DNA from 4 places in the Streptomyces sp. NPDC050085 genome. Region 1 is predicted to be linked to each of the others. Evidence: riboswitches for the same ligand, from Rfam matches in the RefSeq annotation. Region 1 holds a riboswitch; each other region holds the start of a gene.

The links. Region 1 has a riboswitch for cyclic di-AMP ahead of ACIBUY_RS16000 (M23 family metallopeptidase). Riboswitches for the same ligand answer to the same signal wherever they lie in the genome.
Positions count from the first base shown of each region.
Region 2: it holds a riboswitch for cyclic di-AMP, as region 1 does, so the genes downstream of both, ACIBUY_RS28920 (transglycosylase family protein) here and ACIBUY_RS16000 (M23 family metallopeptidase) in region 1, are expected to answer to the same signal.
Region 3: it holds a riboswitch for cyclic di-AMP, as region 1 does, so the genes downstream of both, ACIBUY_RS07860 (M23 family metallopeptidase) here and ACIBUY_RS16000 (M23 family metallopeptidase) in region 1, are expected to answer to the same signal.
Region 4: it holds a riboswitch for cyclic di-AMP, as region 1 does, so the genes downstream of both, ACIBUY_RS00845 (peptidoglycan DD-metalloendopeptidase family protein) here and ACIBUY_RS16000 (M23 family metallopeptidase) in region 1, are expected to answer to the same signal.

Region 1 is NZ_JBITJZ010000003.1:768,565-773,994, reverse strand. Features, by position in the region: gene ACIBUY_RS16005 (aldo/keto reductase) at 1-832, opposite strand, end outside; gene ACIBUY_RS16000 (M23 family metallopeptidase) at 1,020-2,057, opposite strand; cyclic di-AMP (ydaO/yuaA leader) riboswitch at 2,069-2,205, opposite strand; gene ACIBUY_RS15995 (PP2C family protein-serine/threonine phosphatase) at 2,410-3,513, opposite strand; tRNA gene ACIBUY_RS15990 (tRNA-Met) at 3,709-3,782, opposite strand; gene ACIBUY_RS15985 (alginate lyase family protein) at 3,841-5,019, opposite strand.
Region 2 is NZ_JBITJZ010000008.1:285,372-290,801, forward strand. Features, by position in the region: gene ACIBUY_RS28905 (hypothetical protein) at 1-677, shown strand, start outside; gene ACIBUY_RS28910 (cytochrome P450) at 674-1,939, shown strand; gene ACIBUY_RS28915 (transglycosylase family protein) at 2,143-3,132, shown strand; cyclic di-AMP (ydaO/yuaA leader) riboswitch at 3,314-3,469, shown strand; gene ACIBUY_RS28920 (transglycosylase family protein) at 3,474-4,166, shown strand; gene eno (phosphopyruvate hydratase) at 4,596-5,430, shown strand, end outside.
Region 3 is NZ_JBITJZ010000001.1:1,824,017-1,829,446, forward strand. Features, by position in the region: gene ACIBUY_RS07845 (GNAT family N-acetyltransferase) at 1-32, opposite strand, end outside; gene ACIBUY_RS07850 (HPr family phosphocarrier protein) at 232-513, shown strand; gene ACIBUY_RS07855 (GntR family transcriptional regulator) at 762-1,448, opposite strand; gene ACIBUY_RS07860 (M23 family metallopeptidase) at 1,707-2,495, opposite strand; cyclic di-AMP (ydaO/yuaA leader) riboswitch at 2,508-2,672, opposite strand; gene ACIBUY_RS07865 (pitrilysin family protein) at 2,949-4,316, opposite strand; gene ACIBUY_RS07870 (pitrilysin family protein) at 4,334-5,430, opposite strand, start outside.
Region 4 is NZ_JBITJZ010000001.1:200,716-206,145, reverse strand. Features, by position in the region: gene ACIBUY_RS00865 (aspartate aminotransferase family protein) at 1-454, shown strand, start outside; gene ACIBUY_RS00860 (helix-turn-helix domain-containing protein) at 547-1,173, shown strand; gene ACIBUY_RS00855 (DUF6126 family protein) at 1,176-1,307, shown strand; gene ACIBUY_RS00850 (tyrosine-protein phosphatase) at 1,328-2,128, opposite strand; cyclic di-AMP (ydaO/yuaA leader) riboswitch at 2,509-2,678, shown strand; gene ACIBUY_RS00845 (peptidoglycan DD-metalloendopeptidase family protein) at 2,684-3,442, shown strand; gene ACIBUY_RS00840 (SGNH/GDSL hydrolase family protein) at 3,629-4,447, shown strand; gene ACIBUY_RS00835 (SIMPL domain-containing protein) at 4,602-5,357, shown strand.

The DNA of each region.
Region 1 (5,430 bases):
CCGTGGGCTGCGCGGCGAGCCAGGCGAGGGCGACCGTGGCGACCTCGGCGCCGTGGGCCTGCGCGACCTCGTCGAGCGCCACCAGGACCTTCTGGCCGCGCGCCGAGTCCAGGTGGGCACCGGCCTTGTCGGCGCGGACGCTGTCGACCGCGACACCCGGACGGTACTTGCCGGTCAGGAACCCGGAGGCGAGCCCGAAGTAGGGGGCGGCGCCGAGCCCGGCGCGCGAGGCGATGTCCTGCCGCGCGCCCTCGTAGGTGTCCCTGGACACGAGGTTGTAGTGCGGCTGGATGGCGACGTAACGGGCGAGGCCCTCGCGGTCGGAGAAGTCGAGGGACTCCTGCAGCCGCTCGGGCGAGATGTTGGAGACGGCGATGTCGCGCACCTTGCCCGCCTTCACGAGCTCGTCGAGCGCGCCGATGATCTCCTCGACCGGGATGGTCTCGTCGTCGTCGAAGTGCGTGTAGTAGAGGTCGATGTAGTCGGTGTCCAGGCGCTTGAGGGAGGCGTCGGCCGCGGCCTTGATGTTGTCGCCGCGCAGGCCGAGGAAGTCGGGGTGGCGGCCGACCTTGGTCGCGATGACCACGTCGTCGCGGTTGCCGCGCGCCTTGACCCACTTGCCGATGATGGTCTCGGACTCGCCGCCCTGGTTCCCGGGCGCCCAGGCCGAGTACGAGTCGGCGGTGTCGATGAAGTTGCCCCCGCCGGCGGTGTACGCGTCGAGCACCGCGAACGACGCGGCCTCGTCGGCGCTGAAGCCGAAGACGTTGCCACCGAGGCAGAGCGGGAAGACCTCGAGGTCGGAGGAGCCGAGCTTGCGAAGAGAAGTCATGTGACAGCTCAACGCCCGTACAGAATGCGGTATTCCGTAGACACGGCCGCAGACACAGCCGCAGACACAGCCGTAGACACCGCACGCCGCACAGACACCGCACGCCGTACGGGCGCACGGCGGAACCGGCAGCCCTGACGTCGGGGGGTTGCCGTCAGGACCGCCGGTTGTTCGGGGAGCCGGTGGCTCAGGGAGTGAGGCCCTTGCCGCGCAGCCACGCCGCCGGGTCGACACCGGTGGCGTCGCCGCCGGGGTGGACCTCCAGGTGCAGGTGCGGCCCGGTGACGTTGCCGGTGGCGCCCACGCGGCCGATGACGTCGCCGGTGTTGACCTTCTGGCCGACGCTGACGTTGATCGACGACTGGTGGCAGAACCACAGCTCGGTGCCGTCGTCGAGGGTGATGATCGTGCGGTAGCCGTACGCGTTCGCGTAGCCGGCCTCGGTGACGGTGCCGGAGTGGATCGCGTAGATCGGCGTACCGGTGGGGGCCGCGAAGTCGAGGCCCGTGTGGTAACCGGAAGCCCACATGGAGCCGGGCTGTCCGAAGGTGCCGGTGACCGTGTACGAGGCGACGGGAAGCTTGTAGCTCTTGGCCAGTTGGGCGAGGCGCTCGGCCTCGGCCTTCTTCTTGGCCGCTTCCTCCGCCGCCTTCTTCTCGGCAGCGGCCTTCTTCTCCGCGACGGCCTGCTTGGCGGCGGCTTCCGCCGCGGCCTTCTTGGCTGCGGCCTCCTGGGCCACGGCCTGCGCCTTGGCGTCGGCGGCGTCCTGCTGCGTCTCGGCCTGCTGCATGATGCGGGCCCGCAGCGCCTCGCCGGCGTCCGACTGCCCGTTGCCCACGGTGGTGAGCGGGGCGGCGGATGCGGCGGAGGACGAGGAGCCCGATTCGTCGGAGTCGGATATCAGTGCACCGACACCGGGCAGGGACTTCGCGTCGGGCAGCGAGTCCTTGACCGAGGAGAGGTCGGGCATCGATATGTGGACCGGGGGCTTGCCGCCCTGCGCGGTGGCGATGCCGCCCGCGCCGACGGCGGCGATCACGCCGACGCCGAGGACCGTGGAGCTGCGCGCGAGTCCGCCGCGCTGCCGGGAAACGCGGTGCCTGCCGCGGACGGGACGGACGGATTCCTCGGTGGGATTCCACTCCTCCCAGCTCTCCTGCTCGACACCGAATTCGCTGTCGGTGGAGCCGTGCAAGAACTCGGGGGCAGGACGGTTCGACGCCACGAAGGCGCTCTCCTTTCCTTCCTTCTCGCCTACCGGGTTAGCTGACGGGTTCGGAGCAGGAAGGTCTCCTACGGACGTGAAGTACCGCCCGATTCACCCCATGTTGGTGGTTCCCCGGCTCCCTTGCGGGATTAGGCGCGTGCGCACGGAGCCATCTCTTGTGACGGCTGGGACGACCGCGCTGCGTTATCGAACGTTAATAGACAGCAGACAGTAATTCCAAGCCGTTCCCACTGATCGTTCACGTCTTTGGCCAGGACTTAAGCCATCAAGACCGGGCAGAACGGGTCCACTTGACCGACACTCCGAACACGTCTCATTTCTGACGATGCGTCAATTGTTATGCGGAGAGTTACGGCCGGCGTACGGCGAGCAGCGCCATGTCGTCCGTGGCGCCGCCCCCGGTGTGCAGGCGCACCTCCTCGGCCAGCGCCGCGAGGAGTTCATCGGGCCCGGGGAAGAGCCGCCCCGAGAGCCGGGCCACGGGATCGTAGAAGGCGCCCTGCGCGTCCCGCGCCTCGGACAGCCCGTCGGTGTAGAGCAGCAGCGTCGCCCCCGCGGGGAACGGGGCCTCGGTGGCCCGGTCCGGCCAGGCGCCGAGCTCGCCCATGCCGAGCGGCAGCGCGGCCTCCTCCGGCCTGACCATGCTGACCGTGCCGTCGTCGAGCAGCACGATCGGTTCGGGGTGGCCGCGGTTGAGGACGCGTACGAGGTCGAAGCCGTGCGGGATCTCGGCGAGCACCGCGGTCGTGAACCCCTCGAAGTCGTCGATGCCGCGCCGCCGGGTGCCCTCCCTGGCCAGGGCCCGCTCGAGGCGCTGGGCGACCGCCTCCAGGCTGCCCTCCTGCTCGGCGGCCTCCCGGAACGCGCCGATCACGACGGCCACCGCGGCGACCGCGCCCATCCCCTTTCCCCGTACGTCGCCGACGACGACGCGTACGCCGTGCGGGGTGTCCTGCACGGCGTACAGATCACCGCCGATGAACGCGCCGGCCTGGGCCGCCTCGTAGCGCGCCGCGACGTTCAGCCCGCCGATCCGTCCGGCCGGTTCGGGCAGCACCGCGAACTGGGCGGCCTCCGCGATCTGCCGCGCGGAGGCGAGCTGTTCGTCGCTGCGGCGCACGATCCGGTTGATGAAACAGGCCAGGACGCACACCGTGGCCACGGTGACCATCTCGGTGATGTTGTCCGAGTGGAAGGCGTGGCTGAAGCGCAGATGGACGGCGACGATCGCCCCGATCGAGCAGACCCCGGCGAGGATCGTGCTACCCAGCGAGAAGAACGGGGCGGCGGCGAGGGGCGCCGCGCTGAACAGGGGGGCACCGGAGAACCCGGACGGGGTGAAGTACTCGTAGGCCGCGCCGCCGATGATCAGCAGTGCGGGCAGGAGGCGCAGGAAGGCACGGGTGCGGGTGGTGTCCGCGCCGTTTCTGTGCCGCCCTCCTCGCTGCCCCACCTGTGTTCTCCCTGCCGTCCGGCGCCCTGTGCCAAGGGTTCCCGGAGTAGGGGGTGGAGGCGAGCAGTGCTGGCCCATACGGATGACCGGGCGACCGGATGACCGGGCGACGGCGCGACGGGGCGACCGACCGACCGGGGCACCGGAAAACGAACCGAGGCCGGAATCTCGAAAGATTCCGGCCTCGGCCTTCAGTAGCGGGGACAGGATTTGAACCTGCGACCTCTGGGTTATGAGCCCAGCGAGCTACCGAGCTGCTCCACCCCGCGTCGGTGAACCCAACAGTACGCCATCAGGGCGACGGAACGCGAATCGCTTGTCAGGGGCCTACGCGGCGGTCGCGTGCGTCAGCGTCTCCCACGCCACGAACAGGTCGTCCGTCCCCTCCGGCCGCTGCTTCTGCGTGAGCTTCCGCGTCTGGGGCATCTCCATCTTCAGCCGCCCCTGGAGGTGGCTGAGCCCGACCTCCGTGTCGGGGCCCATGTCGCGCTGCACCTTCCCGCCGCACAGCCAGGACGGGGCCTTCGCGCCCAGCTGGTACTTGGAGTGGAACTCGAGCGCGGCCGCGAGCCGGTCCTTCACCTCGCCGTACAGGTCGAGACCCTGGTGCCAGGCGGTCTCGGCCATGTGGGAGGTCGCGGCGAGGGAGTAGCTGGCGTGCTTGAAGTTGCGGCAGGTCTCCTGGGACAGGCCGTCCTTGAAGGTCTTCTGCCCGAACCAGTACCGCTGCAGCTCCGCCGGGGTGTCGATGTCGCTGCCCTCCGGCTTCACCGGCAGCGGCCCGTCGGAGGAGAGGTAGAAGTAGGCGGGCACGCGGGAGCGGAAGTGGTGCACGGCCTTGTCGAAGGCGGCCTGGTCGTTGAGGTAGACGGCGGCGCTCATCGTCGCGTCGGCCATGACGAGGTCCCAGTTGCCGTTGAAGTCGGCGGACCCCGGCTCCACGACCGGCAGGTACACGTCGCGCAGCATCCGCTGGAACTTCAGCTCCTCGCCGTCCGGCCAGCCGTCGTACGTGTACTGCATCAGCTCGGCGGCCTTCGCCCAGGACGTCGCGGCCCAGGCGGTCTGCAGCCCGGCGTTGCCCTCGGTGTGCCGCTTCACCGTGCCCGACCAGGCGTCCATGATCTGTACGGCCTTGTCGGCGTGGGCCTTCTTGCCGGTGACGTTCCAGAGCAGGGCCTGCGTGTAGGCGGCGATGGCGTCCTCGCGCTCCTCCACGCAGCCCTGTCCCGGGCGGGTGTCGGGCGGGCACTCCACGGTGGCGTACGGCTTGGCCTTGTAGTCGAGATCGGCGTACTTGCTCCCGCTCATCTCCTTGTACGCCGACAGCCACGGCTCTTCCTTGCGTGCGACGTGGTCGCGCGCGGCCGTCAGCTGGGCCTTGCCGACCAGGACCCCGGGGTGCGCGAAGGCGGCGCCCGAGGGGCGGGGGTCGGGACGGGCCGCGACCTCGGCCGCCGCGTCACCGCCGTCCCCGGAGGAGCCGCATGCCGTGGTGACCGTCATCAGTACGGCCGTCAGAGCAGCCGTCAGAACGACTGTCACTAGGGGGACATGAGTCCCCGGCAGAACGCGTCGCGTCCTCGGGCCCGCTGCCATGCAACACCTCCGGTTCGGTCATTGGCAGCCTGACCCGTGCGGGCGCGGGACGCAGGATCTGTTGAGCCGGTCGGGAGCGGGCGGTTCGTCAAGATTGTCCCAAGCGGGGTCAGTTCGGGGGGCGCGGGGCGGCGCGGGGTCGCCGGATCACGGGGTCACGGGGTCACGAGTTCGCGGGGTCGCCGGATCACGGGGCACGAGTTCGCGGGGTTATGGGTCACGGGTCATGGGTCACGGGTCGCGGGGCGCCAGGGCGCGGGGTCACAGCCCCCACAGACCTCACAGGGCCCCTAGATCCCACAGACCCTTACAAGCCCC
Region 2 (5,430 bases), on a different contig from region 1:
GGGCGGACGAGGCCGTCCCCTACCTGGAGCAGGCCGCCGCGCAGGGCGAGACCTGGTCGGCGCTCAAGCTCGCCCTCCACTACCGCACCCGTGCCGAGGAACTGTTCACCGGGGTGGCCGAGAAGAGGCCTCTTCACGGCCTCTCCCTGGGCGACCTCATCGCCGGGACCCCGGGCCGCCAGGCCGAGGCGATGCGGCACTACCTCGCGGCGTGGCGGGCCGGCAACCGTTTGGTGGGCCTGCGCATCGCCGGTGTCCTGCACGACTGGGGCGACACGGACGGGGCCGAACTCTGGTACCGGCACGCGGCCGCCGCCGGGGACCCACTGGCCGCCTACTACCTCGGCGTCCTCCTCTACAACAAGAGAGACCACGACACCGAGGCCGAAGAACTCCTCACCCGCGCCGCCGACGCGGGCCACGCCGCGGCGACCACCGCGCTCGGCCTGCTCAAGGAGCGGCAGGGCCACCGCGAGGAGGCGTACGCGTACTACGCGCGGGCTGACGAGGCCGGTCACGCCGAAGCCGCCTATCGCATCGGCCTCATGGCGACGGACCCCAGCGTCGGCACCCGCACCCGCTGGCTGCAGCGGGCCGCCGACCGAGGCCACTACGACGCGGGCCTGGCCACCGGCGCGTTCGAGCCACCCGCCGCTCCGGATACGGTCGAGGAGTGACCGAAAGCCCCGCCCCGCAGGAAACCCCCGCCGCCCCCGAACTCTTCACCTGGGAGTTCGCCAGCGACCCGTACCCCGCCTACGCCTGGCTGCGCGAGCACGCCCCCGTGCACCGCACCACGCTGCCCAGCGGCGTCGAGGCCTGGCTGGTCACCCGGTACGCCGACGCCCGCCAGGCCCTCGCCGACCAGCGGCTCAGCAAGAACCCGGACCACCACGACGAGCCGAGCCACGCCAAGGGCAAGACCGGCATCCCGGGCGAGCGCAAGGCCGAGCTGATGACGCACCTGCTCAACATCGACCCGCCGGACCACACGCGCCTGCGCCGCCTCGTCTCGAAGGCGTTCACCCCGCGCACGGTGGCCGAATTCGCCCCTCGCGTCCAGGAGTTGACCGACCGGCTCATCGACGAGTTCGCCGCCAAGGGCGAGGCCGACCTGATCCACGACTTCGCCTTCCCGCTCCCCATCTACGCCATCTGCGACCTGCTCGGCGTCCCGCGCGAGGACCAGGACGACCTGCGGGACTGGGCGGGCATGATGATCCGCCACGGCGGGGGCCCGCGCGGCGGCGTCGCCCGCTCGGTCAAGAAGATCCGGAACTATCTGGTCGAGCTCATCCACCGCAAGCGCGACGAGCCCGGTGACGACCTGATCTCCGGCCTCATCCGCGCCTCCGACCACGGCGAGCACCTGACGGAGAACGAGGCCGCCGCGATGGCCTTCATCCTCCTGTTCGCCGGTTTCGAGACGACCATCAACCTCATCGGCAACGGCACGTACGCCCTGCTGACCCACCCCGAGCAACGCGAACGCCTCCAACTGGCCCTCGAAGAAGGTGATGTCGGTCTCCTCGAGACCGGCGTCGAGGAACTGCTGCGCTTCGACGGCCCGGTGGAACTGGCGACCTGGCGCTTCGCGACCCAGCCCCTCACCATCGGGGGCCAGGACATCGCCGTCGGCGACCCGGTCCTCGTGGTGCTCGCGGCGGCGGACCGCGACCCCGAGCGCTTCGCCGAGCCCGACACCCTCGACCTCGCGCGCCGCGACAACCAGCACCTGGGCTACGGCCACGGCATCCACTACTGCCTCGGTGCACCGCTGGCCCGCCTGGAAGGACAGACCGCGCTCGCCACCCTCCTGACGCGCCTGCCGGACCTGCGACTTGCGGGGGAACCTGCCGATTTGCGCTGGCGCGGCGGCCTCATCATGCGTGGACTGCGCACGCTGCCGGTCGAGTTCACGCCGCGTCAGGACGGTTGACCCGGGCCGGTCCAGACCTTAAGCGGACCCTAAAGATCTGACGGTTCGTCAAACCTGTGACTTTCACGTGATCTCCGCTGCATCGACTTGTGACAAGCGTTCGAGTCCCGCTACGTTCACCAGTCATCGCGACAGGCGCCTCCGAGGCACCACCGGCACCACCCGTCGCACGTAGCAGCATCAATCTCGCGAAAGGCCACCGCATGCTCTCCGGGAACGGTCGTCACCGTCGCCCCCGTCAGGCCCCTGCTCTCGTCGTCGCCGCCGGCATCACCGGCAGCGCCATCGCGATCCCGCTGCTCGCCGCGACCAACGCGAGCGCCGCCTCGACCACGACGTGGGACAAGCTCGCCGAGTGCGAGTCCGGCGGCCAGTGGAGCCTGGACGCGGGCAACGGGTATTACGGCGGGCTGCAGTTCTCGCAGGAGATGTGGGAGCAGTACGGCGGCCTGGACTACGCCCCGCGCGCCGACGAGGCCAGCCGTTCGCAGCAGATAGCCGTCGCCGAGAAGGTGCTCGACGCCAAGGGGCCCCAGGCCTGGCCGAGCTGCTCGATCCTCGCGGGTCTCACCAAGAGCGACGACTCGGCCGATGTGGACCCGGGCGTGAGCGCGTCTCCGCAGCCGACGGGTTCGTCCGACGTGTCCGACACGTCCGAGTCGCCGGACGGCTCGGACGCCTCGCATGAGAAGAGTCACGGCAAGTCGGGCAAGTCCGGTGCGTCGGACTCGGCGTCGGACGCCCCGTCAGCTGACGCCTCGGGTGATACCTCCGGTAACGCGGCGAGCGACGAGCCCGCCGATAACGCGTCCGGCAATTCGGACAAGTCCGGCCAGAAGGGCTCGACTTCCCCGGCCGACCCGGAGTCCTCCGCGTCCGCCACCCCGGCGCCCTCCTCCGATCCCGCCGAATCCGGCGGCCGTCACCGCGGCGACCGTGCCGCCGACGACGCGGCCGGCTCCGCCGACTCCCGTACGGGAGAAGGGCGTCACGCCTCGCGCGAGGACCGGCGCGACGACGGGAGCTACACCGTCCGCTCCGGCGACAACCTCTGGGACATCGCCGACGCCCATGACGTACAAGGCGGATGGACCGCGCTGTACGACCTGAACAAGAAGACGGTCGGCGCCGACCCCGACCTCATCCTTCCTGGTCAGAGTCTGGATCTTGGGCTCGAATCGGGCGAAAAGTAGCGGGAGTTCAGGGTGAGTTGAGGCGCGTATGTCCACTTTTGCGCGAGTGAGACATGAGTCTCAAAGACCCTGATCGTCTTTGAAATCGGGCGGATCGACTGCTTACGGTCGTGACCGCTCGCCACAGCGGGCCCCGATGGACGTCACGCCGAATCCTGCCGACGCCCGTACGGGAACAGTCGACGCGTCAGCGCCGTAGGCAGGAGCGGGGGACCCAGGTAAGTGCCGTTCGGGAGACCGGAACGGCTTGGGGTTAAGCCGCGCACAAGGATGCGCGGCCGGGCACTCACTGGCCCGAACCCGACAGCTCACCTCGTAGGCGTCGGTGAGGGGATCTCTCCATGCTGTTCTCCAGCAAGGGCAAGCACCGCCGCCCGTCCAAGGCCGTCCGTGTCGCCACGCTCGCCGGTGTCACCGGTGCCGCCGTCGCCGTGCCGCTCATGGGTGCCACCGGCGCCTCCGCCGCCACCACCTCCGAGTGGGACCAGGTCGCCTCCTGCGAGTCCGGCGGCAACTGGTCGATCAACACCGGCAACGGCTACTACGGCGGCCTGCAGTTCTCGGCCTCCACCTGGGCCGCGTACGGCGGCACCGCCTACGCCTCCACGGCCAACCAGGCCTCCAAGGCGCAGCAGATAGCCGTCGCCGAGAAGGTCCTCGCCTCCCAGGGCAAGGGCGCCTGGCCGAGCTGTGGCGTGGGCCTGTCCGGCGCCTCCACGGGCAACTCCGCCCCGGCCGCCGAGACCCAGCAGCAGCCGCAGCAGCAGAGCCAGCCCAAGCAGCAGGCCCAGCCGAAGCAGCAGCGCTCGGAGTCCTCGACCACCACGCGCTCCGAGAAGCGCGCGACCGTCACCACCCCGACCGGCAAGAAGGTCAAGAAGGGTGACGGCGAGTACAAGGTGAAGTCCGGCGACACCCTCAGCAAGATCGCCGAGGCGCACGGCACCACCTGGCAGAAGCTCTTCAAGCTGAACAAGGACATCGTCAGCGACGCGGACCTGATCTACCCGGGTCAGCAGCTGCACCTGAAGTAAGCCGCGGTTGTACAGGAGCGCGCTCGGCCTCGGCGGACGCCGAACCGCTCCGCTGGTAACCCCGTCCCCACGGGCCGCTCATCTTGGGGAGCCCCCATCCCGGAAACCGGGGTGGGGGCTTCTCTCGTCCGCCGACCGCGGCCCGGTGGTCCTGCTTCGCGCAGTTCCCCGCGCCCCTGAAGGCATGCGCTCCGCGCAGCCTTCCCCGCCGACCCGCACAGGCCCAATGGACCGCGCCCACCAGGGCCGATGGCCCACCCCGCGCCGGCCGGAGGCCCCCGTCTTTGTTCCGTTAAGAAACATTTCGCTCTCGGCGTGTCCCACAGGGCGGGCGTTCGGATGGCCGATGCCCGGGAGCCGGTTAGGCTCATGAATGCGGGACTGCGTCACCTAGGCGTCCCGCCCAGTTGCGTCACATCCCAGAAGGAGATGCTCGTGCCGTCCATCGACGTCGTCGTAGCCCGGGAAATCCTGGACTCCCGAGGCAACCCCACGGTCGAGGTCGAGGTCGGCCTCGACGACGGCAGCACGGGTCGTGCTGCCGTCCCGTCGGGCGCCTCCACCGGTGCCTTCGAGGCCATCGAACTCCGTGACGGTGACCCCAACCGTTACCAGGGCAAGGGCGTCGAGAAGGCCGTCCTCGCCGTCATCGAGCAGATCGGCCCGGAGCTCGTCGGCTACGACGCCACCGAGCAGCGCCTGATCGACCAGGCGATGTTCGACCTGGACGCCACCGACAACAAGGGCTCGCTCGGCGCCAACGCCATCCTCGGCGTCTCCCTCGCCGTCGCGCACGCCGCCTCCGAGGCCAGCGACCTGCCGCTGTTCCGCTACCTCGGCGGTCCGAACGCGCACCTGCTGCCCGTCCCGATGATGAACATCCTGAACGGTGGGTCGCACGCCGACTCCAACGTCGACATCCAGGAGTTCATGATCGCCCCGATCGGCGCGGAGTCCTTCTCCGAGGCCCTGCGCTGGGGCACCGAGGTCTACCACACCCTCAAGTCCGTCCTGAAGAGCAAGGGCCTGTCCACCGGCCTCGGCGACGAGGGCGGCTTCGCCCCGAACCTGGACTCCAACCGCGCCGCCCTCGACCTCATCGTCGAGGCCATCAAGCAGGCCGGTTACGTCCCGGGCGAGCAGGTCGCCCTGGCGCTCGACGTCGCCGCCTCCGAGTTCTACAAGGACGGCAAGTACCAGTTCGAGGGCAAGGAGCGCTCCGCCGCCGAGATGACGGAGTACTACGAGGAGCTCGTCTCCGCGT
Region 3 (5,430 bases), on a different contig from region 1:
GGGTAGGCGTGCCGGTCCGACGGGGTCTCCATGCCGCAAGAGTAGGGCGGGCCTCTGACAAGTGGGGCCAAGCCGGCGCTCGTCGTACGGGTCGCGGCCCGCGCGCGTGGGAGGCAGGCTAAGGAAGGCCGAAGGGCAGTGCGCGCAGGGGACCCGGGTCCGCGTCGAGCACGCTCCCCGGTGTGTGAGAATGGTCTAGACAACCGTGAGTCACCTGAAGGGCAGCATCACATGGCTGAGCGCCGCGTCAACGTCGGCTGGGCCGAGGGCCTCCACGCCCGCCCCGCCTCCATCTTCGTCCGCGCGGCCACGGCGGCCGGCGTCCCGATGACGATCGCCAAGGCTGGCGGCAACCCCGTCAACGCCGCCTCCATGCTCGCCGTGCTCGGTCTCGGCGCCCAGGGCGGCGAGGAGGTCGTCCTGGCCTCCGACGCCGAGGGTGCGGACGCCGCTCTCGACCGTCTGGCGAAGCTGGTCGCCGAGGGGCTCGAGGAGCTTCCCGAGACCGTCTGATCTCCACGGCGATCTCCGCCGGCACGACGGAGCCGCGCGTTTCCCTTCGGGGGCGCGCGGCTCCGTCGTTCTCGCTTTCAAGCACGTTCAGTCGCGTTCGGACGCATTCACGCGCGCCAGGATCACGCGGTACCGAATTCCGGAACCGCGCCCTTCGCATAACTCGATACATAACTCGATCAGGGCAGCGAAAAATATCGCGCGACCTATTCGACAAATATCGCACTTCTTTGTATACGGCGCGCCTGTTAATGCTGAAGTCCCGCCGTGTTTACGACATGTTGCGAAGTCCTCACACGCTCACCCGCGCGCGCGAGGCGCAGTCGATGGGCGCTCGAGGCGCGCTCGGTGTGCAGCGCGGTCAGGGCGCGGGCGCGCTCGGCGTCCCCGCGCGCCACCGCGTCGACGATGGCGCCGTGCTCGGCCCATGACTCGGCCGGCTGCGCCGGGGTCTCCACCGCGTACATCCATGCGATCTTGTGGCGCAGCTGGGTCAGCAGGGTGATCAGGCCGGGGCTGCCGGAGGCCTGGGCGAGCGTCTCGTGGAACCAGGTGCCCAGGGAGCGCAGGTCCTCGCTCTGACCACGCCTGGAGCGCTCCTGGCCCAGCCTGACCAGGCCACGCAGGACCTTGAGATGGGCCTCTGTCCGGCGCTGGGCGGCACGCGCCGCACCCAGCGGCTCGAGCAGCATGCGGATCTCCAGGAGGTCGACGGCCTCCTGCTCGGTGGGCTCGGCCACGCACGCGCCCGCGTGCCTGCGCGTGACGACGAAGCCCTCCGCCTCCAGGGTGCGCAGCGCCTCGCGGACCGGCACGCGCGAGACACCGTAGCGACGCGCGAGCAGTTCCTCGGTGAGCCTGCTGCCGCGCTCGTAGACACCCGCGACGATGTCGTCGCGGATCGCTGTGCATACCGAGTGCGCGGGAATGCGCATGACCCGACCTCCGCCTTAATCCCCGCGAAACGCGGTCGATTGACGCCCGTGCACGCGCGATGAGCACTCGTCCGGCGCGCTTGCCCAATGACTCTATTCCACCGCACTTGAATTTCCGACGGCAGGCCGAAATTCAGGGATATTTTTTGGACAGGGAAGGCCTGCGCGAAGGTCTGTGCGCGCGAAGCACGCGAAAGCCCCGACTCGGATCGAGCCGGGGCTTTCGTGAGGTGCGTGGTGCCGCTGGGGCAGCCGGCGTCAGACGCTCACACCGTGCGAGCGGAGATACGCGATGGGGTCGATGTCCGAGCCGTAGTCGGGGCTCGTGCGGGCCTCGAAGTGGAGGTGCGGGCCCGTCACGTTGCCGGTGGCGCCGGAGAGGGCTATCTGCTGGCCGGGCGTGACGCTCTGGCCGACGGAGACAGCGATGGACGACAGGTGCCCGTACTGGGTGTACGTACCGTCGTTCATCTTGATCACGATGTTGTTGCCGTAGGCGCCGCCCCAGCCGGCCTCGACGACCGTGCCGGACCCGACGGCGTGCACGGAGGTGCCGCTCGCCGCGTGGAAGTCGATGCCGGTGTGGCTGCCGGAGGACCAGAGCGAACCGCCGGTCTTGTAACCGGTCGACACGTACGAGTTGGAGATCGGGGCCACGAACGAGTTGAGGCGCTTGCGCTCGGCCTCGCGGGCGGCGCGCTCCTTGGCCTCGCGCTCCTTCTTGGCCTTCGCCTCGGCCTTGCGCTTGGCCTCCTCGGCCTTCTTCTTGGCCTCGGCCTCGGCCTTCTTCTTGGCAGCGGCCTCGTCGGCGGCCTTCTTCTGCGCGGTGGCCTGCGCGTCGATCTGGTCGGCCAGGGAGTCGCCGATGGCGATGGCCTGCGTCAGGCCGTTCTGCTCGGCGGCCGCGTGGTCGGCGGCGAGAGCGGGGGCGGCGAGGCCTCCGATGACACCGGTCGTGGTGAGCGCTGCGACACCCGCGACCTGCGCGGTGGTACGCGTGAGACGGCTCGGACGACGGTGCTTCCCGGTGGCACGGGTGAACGCCATGAAGGGGTTGATCCTTTCCTTCCCTCTCGCCTACCGGGTTAGCTGACGGGTTCGGAGCAGGAAGGTCTCCTACGGGCCCCCTCCCCTTACGGGAAGAGCGTCCGATTCACCCCAGGGACTGCGGTGGGTCCCCGGCTCCCCTGGCTCGCGCCGTGGGGGACTCGGCGATGACTGTCCGGTGTCGCGGACGCGGCACATAGGTGGCGGACAGCCGGACCGACGCTAAGCGGGACATCTTTCAATCAACAAACGGATCCCGGCTTTTGTTGTGCATGCCACAGAGCAGACAGGCAACCTCCGCCCCAATTCGGACATACGTGATCGATCGCCGATCAGAGACGGACGTGAGCGACGGCACGAGGCCCCGGTGGTCCGTGTGACCAACGGGGCCTCGTGCGGCATACGGACGCGGCGTAGGGATGCGGCCTACGGATGCGGCCTACAGAAGGGCGGTCAGCCCGCGACCACCGTCACCTCTCCGATGCCGAGGGCCTTCACCGGCTCCTCGATCTGCGCGGCGTCGCCCACCAGGATCGTGACCAGCCGGTCCACCGGGAAGGCGCTCACGACGGCCGCGGTGGCCTCCACGGTGCCCGTCTCGGCGAGCCGGCGGTACAGCTCCGCCTGGAAGTCGTCCGGCAGGTGCTGCTCGACCTGGTCGGCGAGAGTGCCCGCGACGTTGCCCGCGGTCTCGAACTTCAGCGGGGCCACACCCACCAAGTTCTGCACCGCCGTGTCCCGTTCGCCGTCCGTGAGGCCCTCCGCGGCCAGGGTGCGCAGGACCTTCCAGAGGTCGTCGAGCGCGGGCCCGGTGTTCGGGGTGTCCACGGAGCCGCTGATGGCGAGCATCGCCGCGCCCGTCCCGTCGGGGGCCGAGCGCAGCACCTGGGCGAAGGAGCGCACACCGTAGGTGTAGCCCTTCTCCTCGCGCAGCACCCGGTCCAGACGCGAGGTGAGAGTGCCGCCGAGGCAGTACGTGCCGAGGATCTGCGCGGCCCACACACGGTCGTGCTTGTCCGGCCCGATCCGGCCGATGAGCAGCTGCGTCTGCACCGCTCCGGGGCGGTCCACGATGACGATGCGGCCGGTGTCGTCGGCGGTGACCGGCGGCACCGGACGGGCCTCGGTCGTGTCCCCGGTCCACTCGCCGAGCGTGTCCGCGAGCAGGGCGTCCAGGTCGACGCCCGTCAGGTCACCCACCACTACAGCCGTAGCGGTGGCAGGGCGTACGTGCTTCTCGTAGAAGGCACGTACGGCCGCCGCGTCGATGGCGGTGACGGTCTCCTCGGTGCCCTGGCGCGGGCGCGACATGCGCGAGGTGGCCGGGAAGAGCTGCTTGGAGAGCTCCTTGGCGGCGCGGCGGGCCGGGTTGGCGCTCTCGTGCGGGATCTCGTCGAGCCGGTTGCGCACGAGCCGCTCGATCTCGCTGTCCGCGAAGGCCGGGGCGCGCAGGGCGTCGGCGAGCAGCGCGAGCGCCTTGGGCAGGCGGGAGACCGGCACCTCGAGGGAGACGCGGACGCCGGGGTGGTCGGCGTGCGCGTCCATCGTGGCGCCGCAGCGCTCCAGTTCGGCCGCGAACTCCTCGGCGGAGTGCTTGTCGGTGCCCTCGTTGAAGGCGCGCGCCATGATCGTGGCGACACCGTCGAGGCCGGCCGGCTCGGCGTCCAGCGGTGCGTCGAGGTTGATCTCGACGGCCACGACCTGCTGACCGGGGCGGTGGCAGCGCAGCACGGTCAGGCCGTTGGCGAGCGCGCCACGCTGCGGGGCGGGGAACGCCCACGGCTTGGCGGCGCCCGCCTGCGGCTGCGGGTGGAAGTCCATGGTCGCGAGCTGCTCGGTCACCGGCCCGCCTCCTCGTCGCTCTCGTCGCTCTCGTCTTCGGTCTCGGCGGGGGCCGTCGGTTCGTACACGAGGACCGCGCGGTTGTCGGGCCGCAGGCGCGCCTTGGCGACCTCCTGGACCTCCTCGGCGGTCACGTCCAGGACCCGCTGCACCGCGGTGAGGGCCAGCTGCGGGTCGCCGAACAGGACGGCGTAGCGGCACAGTTCGTCGGCGCGGCCGGCCACGGTGCCGAGCCGGTCGAGCCACTCGCGCTCCAACTGGGCCTGGGCGCGCTCCATCTCCTCGGGGCTCGGGCCCTCCTCGGCGAACCGGGCGAGCTCCTCGTCGACGGCGGCCTCGATGACCGGCACCTCGACGTCACCGGAGGTCTTCACGTCGAGCCAGCCCAGGGACGGCGCTCCGGACAGGCGCAGCAGCCCGAAACCGGCGGCCACGGCGGTGCGGTCGCGCCGTACGAGACGGTTGTACAGGCGCGAGGACTCGCCGCCGCCGAGCACCGTCAGGGCGAGGTCGGCGGCGTCGCACGCGCGCGTGCCGTCCTCGGGGAGCCGGTAGGCGGCCATCAGGGCGCGCGCCGGAACCTCTTCCTCCACGACCTCGCGCAGCTGCTCGCCGATGACCTCGGGCAGCGCACCGTCGCGCGGTGCCGGCTTGCCGTCGTGGGCCGCGATGGAGCCGAAGTACTTCTCGACCCAGGCGAGCGTCTGCTCGGGGTCGATGTCGCCCACCACGGAGAGCACCGCGTTGTTGGGCGCGTAGTAGGTACGGAAGAAGGAACGCGCGTCCTCAAGAGTGGCCGCGTCCAGGTCGGCCATGGAGCCGATCGGCGTGTGGTGGTACGGGTGGCCCTCCGGGTACATGAGGGCGGTCAGCTTCTCGAACGCGGTGCCGTAGGGGACGTTGTCGTAGCGCTGACGGCGCTCGTTCTTCACGACGTCCCGCTGGTTCTCCATCGACTCGTCGTCGAGGGCCGCGAGCAGGGAGCCCATGCGGTCGGCCTCCAGCCACAGCGCGAGCTCCAGCTGGTGGGCGGGCATGGTCTCGAAGTAGTTCGTGCGCTCGAAGCTCGTCGTCCCGTTGAGCGAGCCGCCCG
Region 4 (5,430 bases), on a different contig from region 1:
GGGGCTCGCCGTCCTGTCCGTCATGGAGGACGAGGAGACCGTCGCCAACGCGCGGGTGATGGGGGACCTGCTGGCGTCCCGGCTCTCCGCCCTCATCGACCGCTACGAGCTGCTGAGCGACGTCCGCGGCCGCGGGCTGATGATCGGCATCGAGTTCGGCAGGCCCAAGTCCCTGAAGCTGCGCAGCCGTTGGACCATGCTGCAGGCCGCGCGCAAGGGCCTGTTCGCGCAGATGGTCGTCGTGCCGCTGCTGCAGAAGCACCGGATCCTGACCCAGGTCTCCGGCGACCACCTCGAAGTCATCAAGCTCATCCCGCCGCTCGTCGTGGACGAGGCCGACGTCGAACGGTTCGTCGAGGCGTTCACCGCCGTCATGGATGACGCGCACAGCGGGGGCGGCCTGATGTGGGACTTCAGCAAGACGCTCATCAAGCAGGCGGTCGCCAACCGCTGACCGTTCGCTCCGGGACTCGGAGGCGCCTTTCCCGCCTTGCCTCTGAGGCAAGAAAGTTGCCGCACAGGCAGGGCTCTGGCTGAATCGTCAGCATGAGCCCTGCCCTCCCGGCGGAGAGCCCGGAGCCCCCGGAGCTGCCCGCCGTCGCGCCCCAGCTGCGCGCCCTGCGCCGCCGCGCCGCCCTCACGCTCGAGGTGGCGGCCCGCTCCGCCGGCCTGTCGCCGGCGCATCTGTCCCGCCTGGAGACCGGTCAGCGTCAGCCGTCGCTGCCGATGCTGCTCCTGCTCGCTCGTACCTACGGTACGACGGTCTCCGAACTGCTCGGCGAGACCCCCGCAGACCGGGACGCCGTGGTCCGCGCCCGCGCCATGGAGCCCACCGAGGCCGGCGGCTGGACCTACTTCCAGGCCGGCGCCCCGGGGCGCGGGATGCAGGCGCTGCGCGTCCACATCCCGCACGGGTCGCAGGGCGACATGGTGCGGGTCCACCCCGGCGAGGAGTGGCTCTACGTCCTTCAGGGGCGGCTGCGGCTGCGCCTCGGGGACACGTCGTACCGGCTCGACCCCGGGGACAGCGCGCACTTCGACTCGCTCACCCCGCACCGGCTCGCGGCCGCGGACGAGGGCGGGGCCGAGCTCCTCTTCGTACACACCCTTCTCCAGAGCCCGACCGCCGCGCTGTGCCTCGGCCCGGCGGCCGGCCAGATCCGGGAGGTCTGACCGTGAGCGAACACCGCGACATCGAGGACAAGCTGCCCCGCGGCATCTGGATCCGGGTCCTCGTGTACGTCTTCGCGGGGCATGCCCTCGCGGCCTTCATCTATCTGCTCTTCATGCTGGGCGGCGGCCAGTAGGAGCCCGGTCCGGTCAGGGCTCAGTCCAGCAGGCGCTCGCGGAGCCGGTCGCGCTCGGCCGCGGTGAGGCGCAGACCCTCTTCGAGGTAGCGGTCCGTGCTGCCCCAGGTCTGCTCGATGGTGTCGAACGCCGCGTTCAGATAGGTGGCGCGGGCGTCGAAGAGGGGGCTGAGCAGCTCCATGATCTCGGGGGAGTAGGCGTCGCTGCCCGCGGTGCCGCTGCGGCGGACCTTGTAGCGGCGGTGCTTCTCGTTGGACTTCAGGTAGTCCGCCTCGATGGCGTCGCGCTCCACGCCCACGGCGAGCAGCGTCACCGCGATCGACAGGCCCGCGCGGTCCTTGCCCGCCGCGCAGTGCATCAGGGCCGGCGTGCTGTCCTCGGCCATCGCATGCAGGACGTGGCTGTGCTCTGCGGTGCGCTCCGTGACGATCGTGCGGTACGAGCCGATCATGCGGTCGGCGGCGCGGCCCTCGCCGAGCAGGGTGCGTAGCTGCTCTATGTCGCCCTCGCGGACCATCTCCCAGAACCCGGCGCCGTCCGCCGGGTCGGACAGCGGCAGGTTCACGTTGCGCACACCGGGGAGCTCGACGTCGGCGCCCTCGAGCCGCTGGTCGGCGGCGTTGCGGAAGTCGAAGATCGTGTGCAGGCCGAGCGTGGTCAGGAACGCCGCGTCCTCGTCCGTGGCGTGCGCCAGGTGACCGCTGCGGTAGAGCACGCCCGGGCGCACGCGCCGGCCGTCCACGGTGGGGAGGCCGCCCACGTCCCGGAAGTTGCGCACTCCGCTCAGCTCGGGCTCGGTGGACGGGGCGTGCTGCGTCACGGGGGCTCCTCCCGGTCGGGTCGCGGGCGTGAATCGCCCGCCGCGCGTTCCTGACGATACGACATGGGTTCCCAGGGCAACGATCTGTCCGAATTGATCCGTTCTTGGCTAACTGTCCCTAATTCACGGGGGGTTGAGAGACGGCGCGTGAGCAGGCTCATAACCGTGACGGTCCGTGGTTGCCGTCCCGGATTTCCCTCCCGGAAATTCCCGCAGGTAAGGCACCGGTAAAGCAGGGCCGTCGACGCAGGGTGACACAGGGAACTCTCAGACGATCAAGAAAGTGGCACCGCGGGTGAATTCGCCGCTTGTCGCCGTCATTCCCACTGCCTTACGGTCGCCAATCACTCCGGTCGGAACGCCTAGTCCTGCCACCGATCCGGATTTCCGAACCACGACCCGTGACGGCAGGAGCGGGGGACCCACAGGCAGTACGCCGCCCGGGAATTCCCCATGCGGCTAGGGGTGAAGCCGTGCCCGTTCCCCGGGCCCGGCCGGACATCTCCAGTCCGAACCCGACAGCTCACCTCGTAGGCGACGGAGAGGAAATCCGCCATGCCCGCCAAGGGAAAGCACCGCCGTTCCACGTCCCGCCGCTTCACCCGTGCCGCCGCCGTCGCCTCGGCCGGTGGCGCCGCGCTCGCCCTGCCGCTGATCGGTGCCACCGGCGCCCACGCGGCCACGGCCGACACCACCGCGAAGACGTACACGGTCAAGGCCGGTGACACGCTCTCGAAGATCGCCAAGGCGCAGGACGTCGACGGCGGCTGGAAGAAGCTGTACGCGGCCAACAAGAGCGTGGTCGGTGCGAACGCCGAGCTCATCAAGCCGGGCATGAAGCTCACGCTGGACGGCGCGGCCGCCAAGGGCTCCGCCACCACGGCCACGACGGCGAGCGCCACCACCACCGCCGACTTCGTGAAGCCGGTCGACGGCACCGAGGGCACCGCCTACCACCAGTCCGGCTCCATGTGGTCCAGCGGCTACCACACCGGCACCGACTTCGTCGTGCCCACGGGCACCGGCATCAAGGCCGTCGGCGCCGGCACCGTCGTCTCGGCCGGCTGGGACGGCGCGTACGGCAACGAGGTCGTCATCAAGCACGCCGACGGCTACTACTCCCAGTACGCCCACATGTCGTCCCTCGGCGTCTCCGCCGGGCAGACCGTGACCGCGGGCCAGCAGATCGGCCTGTCCGGTGCGACCGGCAACGTCACGGGCCCGCACCTGCACTTCGAGATCCGCACCTCGCCGAGCTACGGCTCGGACGTCGACCCGCTGGCGTACCTGCGCTCGCACGGCGTCTCCGTCTGACGGTCCCGTCCGACCGGTCTGCCCGTCCGACCGGTCTGCCCGACCGGCCGGTCCGCGAGGCCGCTCCACGCGCGATCCACTCGGCACCCGGGGATATTCCCCGGGTGCCGAGTGGGTTTTCTCACCACCCGTCAACCCCTCCCTACGATCGCGTAGGTCACATCCGAGGGTGAAAGATGTGTGGTCGTGGCAAACGAATCGAGATCACTCAGCGGCGGCACGATTCGGTCCTACGCGGCGGTGGGGGACAGCTTCACCGAAGGCGTCGGGGACCCTGGGCCGGACGGGAACTTCGTGGGGTGGGCCGACCGGCTCGCCGTCCTCCTGGACGACCGCGTGCCCGAGGACACCTTCCAGTACGCGAACCTCGCCGTGCGCGGCAAGCTCATCGACCAGATCGTCGAGGACCAGGTCCCGCGGGCGATCGACCTCGCCCCCGACCTGGTGACGCTGGTCGCCGGCGGGAACGACATCATCCGGCCCGGCACCGACCCGGACGACGTGGCCGAGCGCTTCGAGAAGGCCGTGGCCCGGCTCTCCGAGGCTGTGGGGACCGTCATGGTCGCGACCGGCTTCGACACCCGGGACGTGGCCGTCCTCAAGCATCTGCGCGGCAAGATCGCCACGTACAACATGCACGTGCGCGCGATCGCCGACCGGTACGACTGCCCCGTGCTCGACCTGTGGTCCCTCAAGTCCATCCAGGACCGCCGGGCCTGGGACGAGGACCGGCTGCACCTGTCGGCCGAGGGGCACACCCGGGTCGCCCTGCGCGCAGGTCAGGCGCTCGGCCTCGAGGTGCCCGCCGATCCGGAGCAGGCCTGGCCGCCGCTGCCGCCGCGCGGCACCTTGGAGGTGCGGCGCGACGACATCCACTGGGCGCGGGAGTTCCTCGTGCCGTGGATCGGGCGGCGGCTGCGCGGCGAGTCCTCCGGCGACCGGGTGGAGGCGAAGGGGTTCCTGGACCCGCACACCATCAAGGCGCACCTGGAGTCCGCCTCCTGACAGGGGTCTTCCTGGGACGGGTCCTCGTGAGAGGGGTCCTGTCCCGCCGGTGAGGTGACCGGGCGGAGTGGCGTGCGCGGGCCGGGTGTGCGCGGGTGCTGGGATGTCGGCTGCCCGCCGTCCGGCGGGCCCGACCGGGAAGGACCCCGATCCCATGTCTGTACGCACCCGCCACTGCGCCGCGCTCGCCGTGGCCCTGCTCGCCGTCGGACTGCCCGCGGTTCCCGCCGTCGCCGCGCAGGGGGCACCGCCCGCGGCGAGCGCCGTGGCGCCCAGGCCCACGACCCTGACCGTGACCGGGGAGGGGCTGGCCAGTGCGGCGCCCGACATGGCGACCGTGACGGCGGGCGTCGAGGTCAAGGGCGGCACCGCGAAGGAGGCCCTGGCCGCGCAGAGCCGCGCCGCCGACGCACTGCTTGCCGCCGTGCACAAGGCGGGTGTCGCCGACCGCGACGTCCGCACCGAGAGCCTGTCCCTGTCCGCCGTGTACGAGACCGGACCCGAGCCGGGCGCCGCCCCGAAGCTCACCGGGTACCAGGCCGCGCAGGGATTCTCCGTGAAGGTCCGCGCGCTGAAGAAGACCGGCGCCGTCATCCAGGCCATCGTGGACGCCACCGGTGACGCGGGCCGGGTCAACGCGGTTGTCTTCGACGTCGCCGACCCGAGCCGGCTGCGCGCCGACGCCCGGGCGGCCGCGCACGCCGACGCACACGAAAAGGCCGTCCAGTACGCCGAGTTGAGCGGGCGCAAGCTCGGCCGGCTGGTCTCGCTGGACGAGGGCGCGAGCGGCCGCCCGCGCCCGGTGGCGATGCCCGCCGTCGCCTTCGACGAGTCCGCGGCGAAGGTGCCGGTGGCGCCCGGCGAGATCGAGGACGAGGTGAGCGTGACGGCGGTCTACGAGCTGAACTGACGCCACGCGGGCGGGTGCACGGGAGGGTGAACGGGCGGTCAGGATTGGTCCAAGTGTTCGTCAGGAACCTTGG